4 regions of the Paenibacillus sp. FSL H7-0690 genome follow, and region 4 is predicted to be linked to each of the others. Evidence: predicted binding sites of a transcription regulator. Region 4 holds the regulator's gene; each other region holds the start of a gene.
What was found. The regulator Rex, encoded in region 4, represses fermentation and respiration genes when NADH is low (regulators of the CRP and FNR family bind a similar motif). The targets are predictions, from matches to a motif close to TTGTGAAATATTTCACAA.

Region 1 (5,145 bases), 2.0 Mb from region 4:
TATCGGCTACCCCGGAATAGGGGATCTGGAGAATCTAAGCACAGAGGAACTTCGTGATCGATTGATTGGCACATACCAATATAGTGAGTTGGAGCTTACGCAACATCTGCAAGCCCTTCAGCTATTTGTACATACGATGCAAGATGGAGATTATGTGCTGGTGGTCGATGGAGATTGGGTACATCTCGGGGACCTCGGAGATTATTTTTACAACGAGTTTACTGATAATGTTGACGAGGGTACATGCCATCGGCGTGGTGTGACGTGGTTGAAAAGTGTGCCGATTTCTGAACTAAACACAGGCGTGCGGGAGTTATTTAACCAAAGTGCACCGGTTGTACAATATAAGGGTCCCAAACCAAGTGCTCGCTTGGATCTGTGGATTACAGGTGTTTCTGCTAATGAACAAGAAATGAATAGTCCGCTGGAATTGGATGAGGAGACACTCTCTAAGGCGCTTAATATTTTGAAAGATGCTTTGATTTGTGATGACTCCGAACGACGGGAACGAGCAGCGATAGCCATTTTACAATATGCGAAGTAGAGCCCCTCTTGTATATCGGGTGTACGGTTCATTATCTTCATGATGAGTTCCAATTAAAAAACGTTCCACCCGCTACTTGCCTCGGATGGAACGTTTTGCTGTATCTATAATCAGATGAATTCAACGAATTCGTTGACTGGCTTACGGTAGCCGCGGGGTCTGATTTTATGTTTTTTGTCTTTGCCGATCGTGATCAGCATAACAGGTACCATATGATCTGGCAGATTCAAGGTGGATTGGATAGCATCAGCATCGAAGCCGATCATCGGGCAGGTATCCCAGCCTTTATCTTTGGCGATCAGCATAAAGTGCATGGCAGAGAGAGAGGCATTACGTATTGCTTCATCTCTTTGAAAAGCATCCTTATCAATGTAAGCATTGTTAATCATCTCTATTTGCTCATCATATTCCTCTTGTGACATCGCTCCTAAAGCTTTAAGCCCGCCATAGATTTCTGGAGCCTGCTGATAAGCATGCTTATCTCCTAGCACTACAATAACTGCTGAAGCAGTATGGATTTTATATTGGCCGTAAGCTGCTTCGCGAATTTCTTCTTTTAAGCTCTTGTTAGATATCACTTTGTAATTTGTATGCTGTAGATTATAGGCCGATGGTGCCAATCTGGCATAAGAGAACATTTCCTCTAATTCATTCTGAGGGATGATAACCCCTTCCACAAAATTCATAGCGGATCTGCGTGACTGAATCAAGTCTGTAAAAGCGCTCATAAGTATTCCTCCGTTGTGTATGTATTCGGTTGTAAAATATCAACACCTGATATTTGTAAATGAACTAACTAAATGTTACTAACTCAAAATAACACAGCCTAAAAAATTCGTCAATGATAAAATTTATTGAAGTTAATCTTGAATACCCTGTTGTCAAAAAATAGGACATAAATTAGGATATTAGGATATGTAGAAACACAGTGGATGAAAGGGTGGATAAATTGATTAATAGTAGAGAACAATTGATGATAGATTTGCAAAGAATAGAAGAGAATGACTACGAGCTTAGAAGTGGAGAGGACATAAAGGATTATGTGAAGTTGATGCTTGAGCATATAGGAGATCCCGAGCCTGTACTGCGTGATGAATTGATTTATTCCACATTCTACAAATGGATTAATGAGAAACGTTGGTTTAATGATGCGGAGCTTCGTGAACTGCTGTGGATACTTCTTGACGAGCAGCATCTTTTTTATCACATTGGGAATAAAGAAGATCTCACGGTGTATACAAGAACATTTTCTGTATTGGTTGTTGCTCTTATTCTCCAGCGGCATAGGGAAAAGGTTATATTAGATAGCTCTGAATTTATAAAGGTGAAGCAGGGTTTGATTCGTTATTATGAGGAAGAACGGGACTTAAGAGGTTATATGGAAAAAGAAGGCTGGGCACACGCAGCAGCCCATGGCGCCGACGCCTTGGATGAGCTGGTTTTATGCTCGGAGAGTGATGCCGCGGTGCGGGAAGAGGTTCTGGCAGTTATTCAAAAGATGCTTTATAACGATCAATACATATTCAGGGACGAAGAAGATGAAAGGATTGCTACTATTATAGTTACAATCATCGATCATCATTTACTTCCACAGCAGTCTATAACCGATTGGATTCTCAACTTGGCGCAATGTGGCAGTTGGCCTAGAAGCCACAGCCAGTACGTTAATCGAATAAATACAAAGAACTTCCTGCGTTCTCTTTATTTCAGGTTACTTCTAACAGAGAAGAATATGGACATTGTGGAGGTTTTATTGAAAACTGAGAAGAATTTGAATGAATTTGTACATTAATTCACTCAAACGGTTTTAATTAACACTAGTAATTTTAATAATTTATTATAATGTAATAAAAATCACAAATTTTTATGGAAATTCAAAAACTTTGTGACATTTATAACTTGATAAGTGCTATAATAGAAATATGGCGTTAAAAGTTCTTATGTTTTTTATTACTATTAAGCAGCAAAGCTTATTGCAGAGGAGATTTGGATATGTCAGAATCAATCACTCAAACACAACCTGAACAAGAATCACCAAAAGTAGCTGTTAGCAAGGAACAAATGGATGTTCTTGAGCAGCTCTTGAAACCAGAAGTTCAGGAATCATTAACAGTCTTGGTGGAACAGCTGCCAAAATTAACTGAGCTTGTTGGCGTGCTTACAAAGTCCTATGACTTTGTGCAAACTGTCGCAGCGGATGATGTCTTGAAAAGTGATACGGTAAGTGCAATTAAAGAACTTGCTGAACCTGTAGTGCATTCCGCGAAGAATATGGCAGCTACAGTGATCGAAGCAAAAGATCGTGCGAATGAAAGTAACGAAGTTATTGGTCTTTTTGGTCTTATGAAGTTGTTGAAAGATCCGCAAGCGCAAAAGCTTTTCCGTTTCGTAAATGCATACCTTCAAGTTGCTGGAGAACGCAGTAAGCAGAAATAATCATTTTCATATCTTATACGTAAGGGACGGAGGAAACATCATGTCTAAACATATTGTCATTCTAGGAGCAGGTTATGGTGGTCTACTAAGCGCCTTAACCGTACGCAAATATCTCAAAAAAGATGAAGCTAAAATTACTGTAGTTAATCAGTATCCTACCCACCAAATCATTACAGAATTGCATCGTCTTGCAGCAGGTAGTGTTGCAGAGGGTGCTGTAGCTATGCCTCTAACTAAGCTTTTCGCAGGGAAAGATATTGACCTGAAAATCGCGAAGGTTAATTCATTTTCTGTGGAGAACAAACAAATTGTTCTTTCTGATGGCGTGACACTTACTTATGATGCGCTTGTTGTAGGTCTTGGCAGCACTACAGCTTATTTTGGCATTCCAGGGCTTGAACAATACAGTATGGTATTGAAATCAGCTGCAGATGCTAACAAAATTCATCAACATATTGAAGATCGTATTCGTGAATATGCGAAATCGAAAAATGAAGCAGATGCAAACATCCTGATCGGTGGCGGCGGCTTAACAGGTGTTGAGCTTGTTGGTGAAATCGCGGATGTATTGCCTACACTTACTAAAAAATATGGCGTTGATCCTAAAGAAATTAAGCTTATGCTCGTTGAAGCAGGTCCTAAAATCCTTCCAGTATTGCCAGATGCATTAATCGAACGTGCTGTAGCAAGCTTGGAGAAACGTGGTGTTCAATTCCTGACAGGTCTTCCTGTTACGAATGTAGAAGGCAATGCGATTGACTTGAAAGACGGTCAAAAAATTATTGCTAACACATTTGTATGGACTGGTGGCGTACAAGGAAATCCACTCATCGGCGAATCGGGTCTTGAAGTTAACCGAGGTCGTGCAACGGTGAATGAATTCTTGCAATCCACTTCCCACAAAGATGTATTCGTTGCTGGTGACAGCGCGGTGGTCTTTGCAGAAGATGGACGTCCTTACCCTCCAACTGCGCAAATTGCTTGGCAAATGGGTGAATTGATCGGATACAATCTGTATGCCTTCTTGAAAAATAAATCGTTTGAAAGCTTTAGCCCAATCAACTCTGGTACACTTGCTAGCTTAGGCCGTAAAGACGGTGTTGCCATCGTTGGTGCAAGTTCTACTCCGTTAAAAGGCTTGCCTGCAACTCTAATGAAGGAAGCAAGTAATATCCGTTACTTGTCCCACATTAAAGGATTGTTCAGCCTAGCTTACTAATATAGTTTAACCCTAAACCCTGCTCAAATCTGAGCGGGGTTTTTGTTATTGTTTTTTTAGTGAAATGTTTGCATTATTGATGTTTCACAGTAGGCTGTATTCATTGTATTTGATATAATAGATTGGGTTATATTAACAGAGGTAGTTAGAGGAGGATTTCATTTATGATATTCCAACAAAACGATGTCATTCTGTTTCAAGGGGACAGCATAACAGACTGGGGGCGTAATCATGAAGACGCTTCATCACTTGGAGTAGGTTATGCAATGATGGTCGCCGCTCGACTGGGGCATTTATATCCAGAGAAGAATCTTACTTTTTTTAACCGTGGTATTGGTGGTAACCGTATTGTTGATTTGCAGGGACGTTGGGATAAGGATTGCCTGGATTTGAAGCCGACTTGGGTGTCCATTTATATTGGAATTAATGACACTTGGCGGCGTTTTGATTCTGGTGAAGAAACCACTCCCGAGCAGTTTGAAGCTTCATATCGGGACCTGATCGAACGCACTCGGAAATCTTTGGATGCTAAATTAGTGCTTATAGAGCCTTTTGTTTTGCCTGTACCGGAAGATCGTAGAACTTGGCGTCAGGATCTTGATCCTAAAATTCATATTGTCCGCGAGCTGGCACGTGAATATGGGGCGCCGCTGGTTCCGCTAGATGGACTTTTTGCAGCGGCTTCCGTAAAAGCAGAACCGGCTTACTGGGCATATGATGGAGTACATCCTACTCCTGCAGGTCATGCACTTATTGCGGATGCTTGGCTCAAAACGATGGGAGCAATCTAATCAATTGCCATTTTAAGACTAGAACCACGCTTTAATAAGCAGGTTGTAGTCTTTTTTTAATCGCGTGTTCATAAAGTCGTTTTTATATATTTATAGACACTGTTATAATTGGAATATGCTTATGTATTGGAGGCGATTCGCATTAGGCGGTTAAT
Region 2 (5,145 bases), 170 kb from region 4:
CAATTACAAGAATGATAGGAATGGCAATCGCAGCGGAAGTGACGAATGATAACAGGAGGTACAGGGGACCGAGACATAGCAGTCCAGTCATAATAAGAAATCCTCTATTCTTCAATTTGGAGCCGAGCAGTAAGATCAGACCGGATCCGATCATATAACCAAGTGGAATACAGGCTTCAATAAGTCCAAACTGAAAGGGAGTGGAATCCCACACGTTGACGGCCATAACCTGGGTCAACATCAGGGAGGGGACAAAAAATAAGGTTAAGGTAGGAAGCATAATCATAACGGCTCTTGCAAAAGGGTATCTCCAAATATAGCGAATTCCATCGATCAAATCCTGTGTGAATTTCCGTTCCTTCTTGGGCACGTTGTTTAATTGAGTTGGCAAAGGAAGGGAACGGACCGCTAACACGAGCAGAAAGGAGAGGAAGAATGTAGCTCCATCAAATAAAATAGCGTCGGCTGCTCCAAAACTCGCTACGAAAATCCCACCGGCGGAATAACCAATAGTCCGGCAGATGTTTTCAGACAAGTTCAACAGTCCTACCGCTTTTTGTAGATGTTCTTTACCAACAACAGTAGTGATAGAAGCTTGGTATGCCGGGGACTGGAATAAAGCTGAAATGGTCGTAAGACCCGTCAGTATGGCGACGATAATGAACGAAGTAGAGGGCAGGGAAATGGCTAAAGCTAGTGTCACTACGAGTCCGCAACTTATCAGATCTGTGATCAGCATGAGGGTTCGACGATTGACCCTATCCGCAAAAGTTCCCCCTATCGATCCGAGCAAAGAACTAAGCAATAAATTGATTATCGTGATGGTGGCAATCATTTTGGCGCTGCCGGTCGTTTGCAGTACCCATAAACTTAAAGCAATACTATGAAAAGTGTTACCGAACAAGGAAATGGAGTACGAACTGAGTAGCAGCAGGAATCTCCGATTTCCCCAAAGTGAGGGATGAGCTTGAACAGCAGAGGGAACTTGTTTCACTAATACAGGACCAGGCATAGTTATGCTCCTTTCAACTTAAACGCTTAAGTGAATAGCCAAAAAAATTATTCTACAAAATAACAATTATTTTCTTGTGCGGAGTAGTCAGAATGATGCAATAATTTGTTCATGAGTTCAAATGCAGTAGCCGCTTTATCCCCTGTGAAAATGAATTTATGAACGTCATCTCCTAATATTTCCGGACAATTGCAGGTGCAAAGAACAGAGAGTTGTTCGAACCTCCCGTTTTTTTCAACGTAACTTCCAATAAACTCATTAATGACAATGGCCTCTTTATAGCCCCCCTCCTGTAAGAATGTATTTAATTCCTCCAAATTGACAACGGTGAATATCGCTTCTTCAGGTAATGGAAGACTGTCCTGAATAAAGCGGGTGAGGAAAGAGTTATTGAAGCTCTCCATAATTAAACATACCTGTGAAAGGTCCTGTGGTTTTACCTTTTGCAGAGCTGCTCGATAGTTGAAAAAGACTTGCTTAAAGAGTTTATCTTCTATCATGCTGTCGATCAGAATCAAAGGAATTCCTTCTACAAAATGCTTGGAGATCGAATAAAAGGCTTCCTCGCGCACATCGATCAGAAATACAGCCTCCAGCTTTCTTTCTACGATAATATCCAAAGAAGGCTGGTCAACATCAAGTGAATATAGCAGCGTATGGTAACCAGCATTTGTTAACCGTTGTTCCAAGGCATGTATAAATGAGAACTGGGCATGGAGCTTCCAGTGTGGGGTATGGGCTGCTGTGTTAACAAGCACACCGACCAATCTTGTTTTCTGATTCGCAAGTGAACGTGCTGCCAGATTCGGTATGTAATGCAGTTCCTCGGCAAGCTGAAGAATCTGCTGGCGCGTTTTCTCAGGAATGGTTTGGTTGCCGACACGATTCAGAACATAGCTCACTGTTGCGACGGAGACATTGGCACGAAGTGCGATGTCCTTCATGGTTGTCTTTTTCACCAGTAAATAGCTCCCTTATCCTTGTGATATTTTCTAAAGATTAACATTCTGATTCTAAAGCGTCAATGGGGGGTGAGAGAGCAGTCAGATGACCCTGTTAAGTAGCTAGAAATGGAAGAATGTAGCCCTTGAGATTCAACTCTGGGAAGATCTGCTTGATAATCGTCTTAAGCTAAATTATACGAAACAAGCTTTATGCAAAAGCTGAAAAAATGTTTATTGACCCAATGGTCATCCTTCCGCTGTATTATTTTAATGCTGGAGTTTTGCATAAACCTAACATTAAAAAAGTAAGTGTAGAGTATGATGGTTCCATATCTTTTTCAAGAGGATATCTAATCTAAAGATTTATAGTAATAAAGATTATGAGGATACTTCCGCAGTTGTTGGGAGTGTCCTTTTTGTGTGGAATTAATCACCTTTGTGACCTTTCTTAAAATTTGGGTAAATAAGTATTAAGATCTATGAACTTAAAACGGGCAGCGAGATGAGGTGTTACTTATGGATACGATTCCGGATGGAAAGGAGTGATCTTTGTGAAACCGCTTCAGATAACGACACAATATTGTGAAAATTTTCACCTGTTTATTAAAAATTTTAATATATAATTAATTTATAATCAAAAACAAGGGGGATTTCAAATGAAGTTATTTAAAATGATGTTAGTAGCAGGCGTCTCGGTTGCAGTCTTGTCTGGTTGTGGTGCGAATAATAATAATGCGACTAATTCGGCGGCTACTACGGCTCCAACTACAGAGCAAACGGATGCAGTTACTACAGCTTCAATCGTAAATCAAGCAGATGCGTTTACCAAGGCTGTAAGTAAAGATGGAAATTGGATTATTGCCATTCTAAATGATGTGACGATTGCCCAAGATGTTGTTGTTGAAGGCGAATTCCATGATAAAGGGGCCGCAGACGGCGACATCTACCGTAAGATTGCTCTTTATGCCCAAGACGCTGATCACAAAGTTACTGCCAATTACACACTCACTGTACCTAAGTTAACTGTACAAAGTGAAAATTTACGAGTTCAAGGCGGAACCATTAAAGGTGATGTTTATGTAGAAGCGAACGGATTTAATCTGCATGAAACCTCGACTATTGATGGAAATCTTTACTTCGCAAACGAAGATGTGAAAGCAACTGCAGGGATTGAAGGTAAAGTAACTGGGGCAACTGAAGTTAAATAAGTTAGTGATGTTTTCGATTAGTTAGATGTAGAAGTTGAAGGACTAAATAGATAGAATTATCCGGATAGGTTCAGGAAAAAGGAATCAGTATGAATGGGCAAACTCATAATGGACTACACCCCATCTAGTTACCATATGAGAGCCGACGGAAGCTTTGAAGTAACAAGTAATGGAGTATTGAAGTGTACAGTAGATGGTTTTAACTGTATTTTGTACAACTAAAATGCTCAAAACGCCCAGCCAATAAAAATAGCTGTATTTAGTACATCAATTTTTCTTGATTTAATACTCTACAGGCTACTTCTCTAGTTTTTAATTGTATAGAATACACTTAAAGTTAGAATTAGCCCTTGTGGATATGGAATAAGTGTATAGAATGCAGTTATCTTACAAATTTCACCAAGATAGTGCGTTACAACGGAGTGGGTATCCGAAAGCTACAAATGATTAAGCTTAGCTCGTAACCTACTCAAGCAAACCACCGCAGACCCAAAACACCAGGCAGTGAACCTCCAACGGAGAATCGCTGCCTGGTTGTTTTTTGTGGATGAATATATGAACTATTGTTGATTTTCTTCATATTGACTTATAATATTACTACCACTACTAGGAGGAACACATATGTCTAAGGAGTATTCGCGCACATATATTGAGAGCGTAAAGCTTGAAATGTTAAATAGGTTGGGATTAAAGCAGGTGTTCTTCAAGGAGCAAATAGGGGATAGCCTAATTTTTGAAGCTGTGGGCTTTGATAAAGGGGCAAAACATCGCTTTTGCGTTAGACCAAAGACGAAAACGATTGATGAATTCATTTCAGGCAAATGGATGAAGGTCCGCAGTTTTATAATCAAAAGTGTGGATATTTAATGTTGAACCCTATAAAGGTAGCCCCGTTAATCGGAGTTACCTTTTTATTTTTTGACCCATAGTCATTGATAATGTGAAGTATCTCCATACAGATCGATGGTTGTATTGTTATTAGTTAGGGTTACTTTACATAATGCTGTAGAGAGAATATCCGGTAACTCTCCAATTTCCTGCAATGATTTATTGAGAAAATAAGCCATAATGACTTTTAAAGTCATCCGATGCGTGACGATGAGCACTTCTAGCCCTACGTTATCGTTTATGATGCGCTCCATTGTCGGCACTACTCTTTGTTCAAGCTGCTTGTAAGTTTCACCTGAGGTTAGAGGAATATATAGATCGGGTCTGGTGAAAAAATGGGAATATTGTAAAGGGGATTCTAGTTGTATCTGATCCGTATTCATTCCTTCCCAGCTCCCCATGTTAATTTCCATTAAAGAAACTTGCTGATGAATAGGTAAACTCCGCTTTCCCCGTAAAATCTGCGCAGTATGCAATGCTCTTGGACTAGTACTAGAATAAATTGCGCCTAAGTTTTCTACTTCCAAACGATCTCTTAACCATTCCGCCTGCTGTTCGCCCAAGGCTGTAAGCGCAGAATTTTGATGCCCTTGCATTCGTTTTTGTAAATTCCATTCTGTTTGCCCGTGGCGGGTTAAGTAGAATACTGTTTTTGTCATTAACGTGACCTCCCTTATGAATAGTTGTAAGTATAAGATAAATAAATATAAATAAACAATATATAATAGTTAACATCCATAATGTATAGTTATAATAAAATGGCTGAGGATAAGCGGCGAATACAGATATTATTTTATAAAGTGAGGAAGAGTTGACGATGAACTATCATGTATTAAAATTGTTTTATTACGTTGCGATCACAGGTAGTGTGACCAAAGCCTCTGAACGTTTGCATATCAGTCAACCCGCTATATCAGCGCAAATCCGTAAGTTTGAACGGGAGAATCATATTTTATTATTTGAAATTAAAGGAAAGAGGATGGTGCTCACCCCTTTAGGAAAAAGGTTAATCGAACCTCTTGAAAAGTTTTTTGCCATGGGTGATCAAGTCCAGCAAATCATTGAAGACTATCACAAATTTCCTGAGGGGAAT
Region 3 (5,145 bases), 320 kb from region 4:
TTGACTTATGCCCGGCTAGAGGAGCTGGAGAGCATGACTTTTGAACATGTTCATCTGGAGAATAATATATTGTTCCCTAGATTCCAGTAGAAAAAATGAGTTTTCATAGAGTCCCTTAGGGGACTTTTTTTATATTTGAGAACAAAGCTTATTTACGTTATTCTTAAATAGACAGTATGCATAACTTACTACAAGCCTGAGACGCTGTGTGGTCATTAGGCGGGACAAGGCGGTGTCACTATGCCCACGAAATATATGTGGAGGTTGTTACTAGGATTAGTCATCGTATTCATAATAGGTGGGTGTTCCACTCTTGCTGACATTAATAATGAAGGGAATAATGGCTTAGCAGGATCAGACGGGCCTACGCTTTCGCTTATCGTTGCGGGAAATGACTTGCTTACCAACCCTTTGGACAAGCAGCTTAGCGAGAGCTACAGAAAAGGGATAACGATCTTTGACCTACTGAAAGGTAGTGGGAAGGCCACCTTTTCTGAGGATAACACAAGCATTCTAACGGTAAATAATATTTCACTCGGTCCAGGAATGAATTGGGAGCTGCAAATGGATGGGGAGACCATTGGACCTGAGGATTGGGGTCGAACAGTCGGGCATGAATCAAAATTAGTAATTACGGCGATGTCTAAGGAACAAGAGGAACCCCTTCAAATTGTGTTGTTGACCGTGAATGGTGGAAGTGAGCAAGTGAATTTGAATCATTCATATGTTATGGGATTTACTGAAGATTTAACAGTGAGAGGTTTGTTGAAGAACAGCAGTGTGGTGCAGTTGACCGAAGACAACAAAAAGGTGTTATCCATTGGTGATTATACTCCCCTTAGCAATGAAGTTTGGAAGATGAAGGTGAATGGGAAGCAGCTGCTTGAGAATGGAATGGACATGAAGCTTAGGGTGCAGGATGAATTGGAGATTTTATTGGCTATACGTTAAAAAAAAGTACATAAATGCCAGATCAACGGTTGCTCAGAACCCGTGATCTGGCTTTTTTTATTGGAAGTTATAACCTAATAAAGTTGCCTTATTTTTATGTGAAAACATTCACATTTAATGTGACTGTAATCACAATCTCTCTTAAATTTTGAAATGTATAATTCCATTATGTAGAAGAGAAGTTGAAGCAAAGTTCAACAAGAACGGATAAGACTGAGGAGGCACCTAACAATGGCAGCGAAGAGAGAAAAATTAGTATTAGTCGGCAACGGTATGGCAGGCATAGGTACGCTAGAGCAAATATTGAAGCTAGGTGGAGCTTATGACATTACGGTCTTTGGAAGCGAACCTCATCCCAATTATAATCGGATCATGTTGTCCTATGTTCTCGAAGGCAGCAAAACCATCAATGATATCATCCTAAACGACTGGAATTGGTATGAAGATAACAACATTACCTTGCATACAGCAACAACAGTTACACGAATTGACGAGCATTCTAAGCAAGTAATTGCGGATAACGGTATGGCTGTTTCTTACGATAAAGTGATTATTGCAACGGGTTCGAATTCATTTATTTTACCTGTACCTGGTTGTGATAAGGAAGGCGTTGTGGGTTTCCGGGATATTGCAGATTGTGATGCAATGCTGGCTGCGGCTAAACAATACAACAAAGCGGCGGTAATCGGCGGGGGTTTACTTGGCTTGGAAGCGGCAAAGGGTCTTGTGAACCTTGGCATGGACGTTACTGTAGTGCATCTGATGGAAGATCTAATGGAGCGCCAGCTGGATCGTAATGCCTCCTCTATGTTGCAAGCTGAGCTAGAGCGTCAAGGCGTGAAATTTGCCATGGGCAAACAAACAGTAGAATTGACCGGGGAACAGAGAGTAAGTGGATTACAATTTAGTGATGGCACTTCACTTGCGGCTGATTTTGTAGTTATGGCTGTAGGCATCAAACCGAATATAACTGTGGCAAAAGAAAGCGGAATTGCTGTTAATCGTGGGATTGTAGTGGACGATTATCTGCAGACCTCTATGCAAAATGTATATTCCATTGGCGAATGTGCCGAACATCGCGGAGTTTGTTACGGATTAGTAGCGCCGCTCTTTGAGCAGGGGATGGTTCTAGCTAAACATCTCTGCGGAAGCGACACAAACCCATATGAAGGTTCTGTTGTCTCCACCAAATTAAAAATTTCCGGAGTGGATGTATTTTCTGCAGGTGAGTTTATGGATTCTCCTGAACATACTGTAATCTCAAGCAAAGATGAATGGAAGCGAACCTATAAGAAAATTCTGCTCAAAGACAATGTCATTGTTGGTGCAGTCCTGTTCGGGGATGTGACAGAGTCGGCTAACCTGCAAAAGTTAGTAAAACAAGGCGCTGTAATGACCGATGAAATTTATACAGAGGTTATGGGTACCGGCTGCTGCGGAAGTGGAGCCAAAAAGAGCACATCCGTAGAAGCAATGGCGGACGAAGAAATCGTTTGTGGCTGTAACGGGGTTACGAAAAAAGCGATTGTGGATGCGGTCATAGAAAATGGTTTTACTACTGTGGACGAAATAAAAGCATGTACAGGAGCGACGCGCTCTTGCGGAGGTTGTAAACCGGTTGTAGAACAAATTTTACAATTTGTCCTGGGTGATAGTTTTGAGCAGTCTGCCAAGCAAGGAATTTGTAGCTGCACAACGCTTAGCCGGGATGAGATTGTTGCTGAGATTACAGCTAAAGGTCTTAGTACTACTAAAGAGGTTATGCATGTACTGGGTTGGAAACAAGAGGAAGGCTGCTCTAAATGCCGTCCGGCGATTAACTATTATCTGGGGATGATAAATCCGGATACACATCAAGACGAGAAGGAATCACGCTTTGTTAATGAACGTATGGGAGCCAATATTCAGAAAGACGGAACCTATACCGTTATTCCACGTATGTACGGCGGGGTAACGACACCGGAGGATTTGAAGAAAATCGCCGATGTCTCCCTTAAATATGATGTGAAAGTTGTGAAGGTGACGGGTGGGCAACGCCTGGATCTAATCGGGGTGAAAAAAGAGGATCTGCCGAAAGTATGGGAAGAGCTCGATATGCCATCAGGTTATGGTTATGCCAAGTCGCTACGTACCGTTAAGACTTGTGTGGGTTCACAGTTCTGCCGTTTCGGCACACAGGATTCGCTGGGAATGGGCGCGCTCATAGAACGTAAGTATGAACGTCTTGATTTTCCTGCCAAGTTTAAAATAGCTGTCAACGGCTGCCCGCGTAACTGTGCGGAATCCTGTACGAAGGATATTGGCATCGTCGGTAATGATGGCGGTTGGGAAGTGTTTATCGGCGGTAACGGTGGGATCAAGCCACGGATCGCTGACTCCTTCTGCAAAATAAAGACCGATGAAGAGTTGATCGAAGTGTGCTCCGCTGTGATGCAATATTACCGTGAGACCGGCAATTATTTGGAGAGAACCTCCGAGTGGGTTGAGCGTATGGGACTTGAGCAGATTCAAATGGTCATTTTGAATAATGAAGATAACCGCAAAGAGCTGGCCGCACGGATTGACTTTGCTCTGACTCAGGTTACGGATCCTTGGAAAAAAATGCTCAATGACAGCAGCACTCGTACTGCGCTTTTTGAAGAAACAAGAGTCTAACGGATATAACGCACACAGAAGGGGAGAGACCAATGAATAAGACCACACAAACGTATGCAATAGGATCAGTACAGGATTTCCTGCTGCAAATTGGCCGCGTAGTGATTGCTGGAAATGTTGAACTGGCTGTGTTCCGTGCCTCTGACGGAGCCATCTATGCAGTAGAGAATCGCAGTCCTCATCCTAAGGGGGGCCCGCTTGCTGAAGGGATCGTGTCAGGTCACTATCTGTACGATCCACTGTACGATTGGAAAATCGATCTGCGCACGGGTGAGGTGCAGGCACCAGACCAAGGTAGTGTGGTGACTTATCCAGTCACACTGGACGGAGAGAAAGTTACAGTGAGCGTGTAGACACCGAAGATTGTAGTAATAGATTTAATAGAAAACGGTGGGGTGGAGTATTATGTTTACGCAAAGTGTGGAGAGCATCGTAGAGACGGCAGTCAGTAAGCGGGACAAAATGAATGAAAGCTTGCCAAGATATTTTCTAGCAGCCCTATTGGCAGGTGCTTATGTAGGCATTGGGATTATCCTTATTTTCTCCCTAGGAGCACCGCTAGCGGCTGCCAAATCTCCTTTCCAACCGCTTATTATGGGCACATCCTTCGGCATCGCCCTGACGCTTGTAGTATTTGCAGGCTCAGAGCTGTTTACCGGGAATAATATGTTTTTTACTGTAAGTACACTGGCAGGCAGAACTAGTATCTGGGATACCGTTAAGAACTGGATTCTTGTATTCATCGGGAATGTGGTAGGTGCAGTGATTTTAGCACTTTTAATTCGTGGGACTGGGTTGTTCAGTGCTGCGCCGCCGGAGCATTTGATTTTTACAGCCGCTGCTAAAAAAATGAGTCTCCCGTTCTCCGAGCTGTTTTTTCGTGGAATCCTGTGTAACTGGCTGGTCTGTTTAGCGCTATGGATGTCCTCACGCGCTAAAAGTGAATCTGCTAAGCTAATTTTAATCTGGTGGTGTCTGTTCGCCTTTATCGCAAGCGGATATGAGCATAGTGTGGCTAATATGACTCTGCTTAGTGTTGCTGTGTTGCTTCCAAATCATCCGGAAACCATTACGATAGCTGGATGGCTGCATAATATGATCCCTGTAACTTTGGGGAATATCATTGGTGGAGGCGTATTCGTCGGTATGGCCTATTGGGTGATCTCACCAGTGCGTGGTGCTCGCAACAACCGTTAAGATCCATTTTTAATTAACTATATTAGAGCTGAACCGATCTTGGGTTTAGCTCTTTTTTTGTTGAATATAAAAAAAAGACACCTGCATTAGGCGCCTTGGACCACTCTATTTTATATTATGCAGAATAATTGGGTCATGTATGTTTCATTGAGGTGAATAGAGGGTATATTATAACGGAATTAGATCCGGCAGATTTCGTTCGGACACAATTCGCAGTGGCAAATTTCTTGCAGCATGCCAAGATCCTTGATGACAATCATACCGTTCTCATACTCAACAGCATCTTTTTTACGCAGGTCGCTCAGCATCCGGTTAACACTTTCACGAGTGGCACCGATCATG
Region 4 (5,145 bases):
TCGTTATGTCCGGAAGATCAGCTTTGATAATGCCGCGTATTTGGGCTTCCGAGGTTCCTTTACTTAGTTCCTCAGCAAACACTGCGTCGTCGCCTTCAGCAAATTTTCCATCTACCGTAAAGCGGACCCAGACCATAAGAGCAGTCCCGGCTTCATTTTTCCCAGTTAATACCCAGTACACTGCATTTTCATCCCAAACCGATTTTTGTGCTTTGGTTACCTCTGTTAGACCCGCTCTGGTTTTGGCAACATCCTTAGCGATATCACGCTCGTTCCATTGATCTTTCATAATATAGGCATAGAACTGGATAAGTCCAAACCCCAGGAGCAGAATCAGAACTGACCCCAGGAGGATCCATTTTTTCCTTTTCTTCAAGGTACAGCTCCCTTTCTAGTAATATATCTTTTTTGATTATATAACACACCCGCGTGTTTATCCAAAATTTCATAATTTTCTAGCTTTCCCAGTCTTAAAAATGCACAAAAGGCCGCAACTTTTGCTAAAAGCAAAAAGTCACAGCCTATTATTTATTCGTTATTCTCCAGACTTAACGCTTCAATAAACCTTCGAAGGCTTCTTGCGCTTTACGCCGGATAGCTTCCTCATCCAGGGTTAAGCATTGTCCATGCTTGATGACCTGTTTACCATTCACCCACACATGCTCAACATCCTTAGCGCTAGCAGAGTAAACTGCATGAGACAACAGATCTGTGTGTGGCAGCAAATGCGGCTGATCGATATCAATAGCAATGAAATCAGCTTTCATCCCTACAGCAAGTCTGCCTACATTATTTAAAAAGATGGACTTCGCGCCATATTCTGTAGCCATACGCAGAGCTTCTGGAGCAGGGACAGCCGTTGGATCACCGCTGACACCCTTATGAATGAGAGCTGCAAGCCGCATCTCTTCAAACATATCCAAGTTATTGTTGCTTGCCGCGCCATCCGTGCCAAGAGACACCTTCACACCAGCTTTTAGAAGATCAGTAACCCGAGCCACTCCGCTAGCCAGCTTCAAATTACTGCCCGGATTATGAGATACACCCACATTATGGCGAGCCAAGATCTCAATCTCTTCATCATTTAAATGAACACCATGTGCAACTATCGAGGGACGTGTGAACATTCCAAGCTTCTCTAAGTGAGCTACAGGACGCAACCCGTAATCCGCCACATTTTGTTCCACTTCACGTTTCGTTTCGGACATATGCGTATGCATCGGTAAATCCAGATCATGCGCTGCCTGCACGAACTTAACCAGGAAGTCAGGAGGGCAAGTATAAGGGGCGTGTGGCGAGATCATAGTAGTAATTCTACCGTCAGCCTTTCCATGCCAGTTACGGGCAAAAGAAATCGCTTCCGCAAGCTTGTGATTCTGTACATCCTCTGGACATAACCCGATCACACCACGCATCAATACGGAACGGATACCTGATAACTCAGCTACCTCGGCTACTCGGTCCATATGATCATACATATCGAGGAAGGTCGTAGTTCCACCCTTCAGCATTTCCAATACAGATAAGGAGGTTCCCCAGTATACATCATCACCGGTGAACTTTTCCTCCATTGGCCACATCTTCTCCTGAAGCCACACTTGTAGCGCTAAATCATCTCCATATCCACGCAGCAAAGACATCGCCGCATGACCGTGTGTGTTTACAAGTCCAGGCATGAACAGCAGACGGCTGCCATCAACCACTTGCACTCCAGCTTCCATCTGAGGCTCTTCTTTTCCTATGTAAGTGATTAAATCATCTTCAATAGTCATATATCCACTCAGAACCGGCTCATCCGTTCCCGGAGTCAGAAAATACCCGCCCTTAATTATCGTTTTATTGTTGTTCATGTTCACTTTCTTCCTTTCCATCCCGCAAGTAATAAGCAAGACTTTGCAGATCAGTTGTAAAATCAGCTGCATGCACCCGGATATTCGGTGGTGTCTTCAGAATCACAGGGGCAAAGTTCAAAATCGCTTCAATCCCAGAAGAAATGAGGATATCTGCTACATTTTGAGCTTCTGAATCAGGTACGGTAATAATGCCAATGCGAATACCTTGCTCACGAATTGTGCTGCCTAGTTCATCCATCGGTTGCACAGTAAGGGAGTTGATCTTACGTCCAACCTTAGGAGCGTACGAATCAAATATAGCCGTGATTTTCATAGTATCTTTGAGATATGCATTGTAATTAGACAAGGCATGTCCGAGATTACCTGCTCCAACTAAAGCTACATTAAGCTGTTGATCCAGCTTCAGGATATGACGGATTTTCTCAATAAGATACGTTACATCATAGCCGATACCTTTTCTGCCGAAGTCACCAAAATATGCTAAATCCTTACGAATCTGTGCGGGATTAAGATCAAGCTTTTGCCCAAGTTCCTGAGAGGAAACTGTTAATATTTCGCGATTCTGGAGATCATTCAAAAAACGCAAGTACACAGGCAGTCTGCGAACAACGGCTTCTGATATTTTATCCGATTTCATATTTTTCCTCCTAAAAATAGTAATGTTCTTGTGAAAATCCATATTCAAACGTCTACCTCTCCTTATTAAGGACGGGACTGTAACACACCGCCCTTAAGGATAAGGAGGAGCTAAACTGAAGACGAGCGTTTTAAGAAGCGCCGCCATCCTCTAGCCATTCCGCTATGCGAGGGACCATTTGATCAGTAAGCATATGCTCCATTTTGGGACCAGGCAATGAATAAAGGAAATACTTCCCGTAATGAGATTCAATAACCCTTGTATCATAAACAATAACTATTCCACGATCCTGCGCCGTGCGAACCAGTCTTCCGAATCCCTGCTTAAAACGAATAACCGCTTGAGGAACAGATAATTTCATGAACGGATTCTTCTTCTGGGCCTGCAATAACTCCGACTTCGCTTCCGCCAACGGGTGATTCGGTGGTTGAAACGGAAGTCTCACGATGGCCAGGCAAGTCAGTGCTTCACCTGGAATATCTACACCTTCCCAGAAGCTGCTCGTCCCCAGCAATACGGATGCTGCACTGTCCTGAAAGCGGCGGATCAACTTGCTCCGGCTGCCACCTTCCACGCCTTGACCAAGCACCGTAATCTCTTGTGAGGCCAAAGCCTCTTTAAGCGGATCATATACCTGACGCAGCATTTTATAAGAAGTAAACAGAACCAGCATCCGCCCACGTGTTGTTTTAGCAGCTTCCGATAATGACTGTACGAGTGTATCGACAAATCGAGCATCGCCCACACTCCCCTTCACACTAGGAAAATCACGCGGTATAACTAGCAGTGCCTGCTCGCGATATTTAAAGGGAGATGGAAGGAGTGAGGTCATTAGACGTCCCTCTTCTGCAGCTTCGTTAAGTCCGAGATTATCAATCATAAATTGAAAAGATTTATCTACAGATAGCGTCGCCGAGGTAAGCACGATGCTTTTTTTCTTATCGAAGAACAACTCTTTAAGCTGGCTGCTAACATCCACAGGGACGGCATACAGCTGTAGGGATTTGCTGCGGTAATTTCCATTTGCCTCCAGCCAATATACTACATTATCGTCATTCAGCCCCATAAAGAATCTTACTTGCTCACGTATGGAAGCCAAATCTTTAAATAAACCGCTAATATCAGTAACAAGGCTGTCTGCTGAGGATTGGCTTTCCTGGTCACGCATCTCGTTAAGCATTTTATCACCCTTACGGATGATGTCGCTTAACGTCAGATTCATAGTGTTCTCTAGCGCAACCAATTCATCCCAATCCTTCGGCTTACGGGCAGGAAGCAACCGCATAACCAGTTGTCCCGCTTCTCCTGCCCCTGCATCACTGCGTTCCGGCAATAGGCTGAACAGCTTGTCGCTGAGTGCATCCCAGGTTTCTTTGACAGTAAGCAGATCCGGGTAGATCCGATCGATGACTCCGCTCCATTCTGAAGCCTCTTCACTGCCTGACGACTGTAATATTTGACGCAGAGCAGGGAGCTGTCCGTTTCGGCTATCTTTATACAGTCGCGATAACGTGTGTGCCACCGTGAAATGCTTCATATGCATGCCAAGATGTTTACCAGCCACATCTTCTAAATGATGTGCTTCATCAATGACAAGATGCTCGTAAGCCGGAAGCAGCTGGTGCCCAGCCTTAACATCTGCGAATAGCTTGGAGTGGTTCGTAATAACCACATCAGCAATCCCAGCTTCATGCTTGGCCCTATGATAATAACATTTGCGGAACCAAGGACAAGAACGGCCCAGACAGGAATCGGTATCGCTTGCCACCGTCTCCCAGAAATCACCGCCCCGGCCGCTTAAATTCAGCTCTTCATCATCCCCTGATTCACTTTGAGTGAGCCATACAATCATCTGAGCGGCAGTAAGCGCATCTTCCCTTGGGCTTATAAAGTCCTTTTTATTAATTTTATGCTCAAACTTACGCAGACACAAATAATGCCCTCTTCCCTTAAAAATAGCAGCTTTAAACGGAAAAGGAACTACCTGCGTTAACAAAGGGATATCCCGCTCGCGCAATTGGTCCTGCAGATTAATGGTATGAGTGCTGACCATGACTTTTTCATTGGTGCGAACGCTTTGATAAATGGCAGGCAACAAATAACCGAGCGATTTACCGGTTCCTGTGCCCGCTTCGATCAGTAGGTGTTTGTCTTCGGCAAGTGCCGTCATCACCTCATTGATCATAATATCCTGAGCTTCCCGGCTTTCATACTGCGGTAATGTGTCTTTAAGTCGTTTGGTTACTTCGTCCATATAATCAGTAAAAGATAAATTCGCTAGCGGATTCTCAGCATGCTCATCTCTAGGTGGCGCTAACTCCGTCCAATCTCCTACTGCAAGCGCTAATTGACGATAGAAAGTCAGATCACCTTCGGGCTGTAGCGTCTCCGCTTCCCGCTCTCGCAGCAGACCATCAAAGTACCAGCCCAGATCACTATCCTCTTCGGTAAACAGCTCACAGAGTCTCTGGATCGTAAGCAGCGGCAGCTCGTAGAGCTCCTCCAGACATTTCAGCAGCACTAAAGCAGTCGCAAGTGCATCACTATCTGCCTGATGCGGACGATCATGTGTCACTCCAAAATGAGCACTGACAGAGCCAAGTTGATAAGATGTGAGCGAAGGAAAGCAAATTTTCAGAAAATCAATCGTATCCA

Region 1: the regulator Rex is predicted to act here: its motif matches at 2,387-2,404, upstream of MHI32_RS11645 (DUF1641 domain-containing protein).
Region 2: the regulator Rex is predicted to act here: its motif matches at 2,537-2,554, upstream of MHI32_RS19870 (polymer-forming cytoskeletal protein).
Region 3: the regulator Rex is predicted to act here: its motif matches at 1,048-1,065, upstream of nirB (nitrite reductase large subunit NirB).

The regions. Positions count from the first base shown of each region.
Region 1 is NZ_CP150281.1:2,683,629-2,688,773, forward strand. Features, by position in the region: gene MHI32_RS11630 (hypothetical protein) at 1-544, shown strand, start outside; gene MHI32_RS11635 (nitroreductase family protein) at 655-1,272, opposite strand; gene MHI32_RS11640 (DUF2785 domain-containing protein) at 1,494-2,336, shown strand; gene MHI32_RS11645 (DUF1641 domain-containing protein) at 2,537-2,980, shown strand; gene MHI32_RS11650 (NAD(P)/FAD-dependent oxidoreductase) at 3,021-4,199, shown strand; gene MHI32_RS11655 (SGNH/GDSL hydrolase family protein) at 4,364-4,990, shown strand.
Region 2 is NZ_CP150281.1:4,500,350-4,505,494, reverse strand. Features, by position in the region: gene MHI32_RS19880 (MFS transporter) at 1-1,012, opposite strand, end outside; gene MHI32_RS19875 (LacI family DNA-binding transcriptional regulator) at 1,060-1,971, opposite strand; gene MHI32_RS19870 (polymer-forming cytoskeletal protein) at 2,613-3,164, shown strand; gene MHI32_RS19865 (hypothetical protein) at 3,786-4,031, shown strand; gene MHI32_RS19860 (histidine phosphatase family protein) at 4,094-4,711, opposite strand; gene MHI32_RS19855 (LysR family transcriptional regulator) at 4,870-5,145, shown strand, end outside.
Region 3 is NZ_CP150281.1:4,992,292-4,997,436, reverse strand. Features, by position in the region: gene ric (iron-sulfur cluster repair di-iron protein) at 1-90, shown strand, start outside; gene MHI32_RS22080 (hypothetical protein) at 241-951, shown strand; gene nirB (nitrite reductase large subunit NirB) at 1,183-3,606, shown strand; gene nirD (nitrite reductase small subunit NirD) at 3,639-3,959, shown strand; gene MHI32_RS22065 (formate/nitrite transporter family protein) at 4,012-4,803, shown strand; gene MHI32_RS22060 (Crp/Fnr family transcriptional regulator) at 4,983-5,145, opposite strand, start outside.
Region 4 is NZ_CP150281.1:4,674,900-4,680,044, forward strand. Features, by position in the region: gene MHI32_RS20605 (DUF5590 domain-containing protein) at 1-376, opposite strand, end outside; gene MHI32_RS20610 (amidohydrolase) at 549-1,850, opposite strand; gene MHI32_RS20615 (redox-sensing transcriptional repressor Rex) at 1,837-2,490, opposite strand; gene dinG (ATP-dependent DNA helicase DinG) at 2,621-5,145, opposite strand, start outside.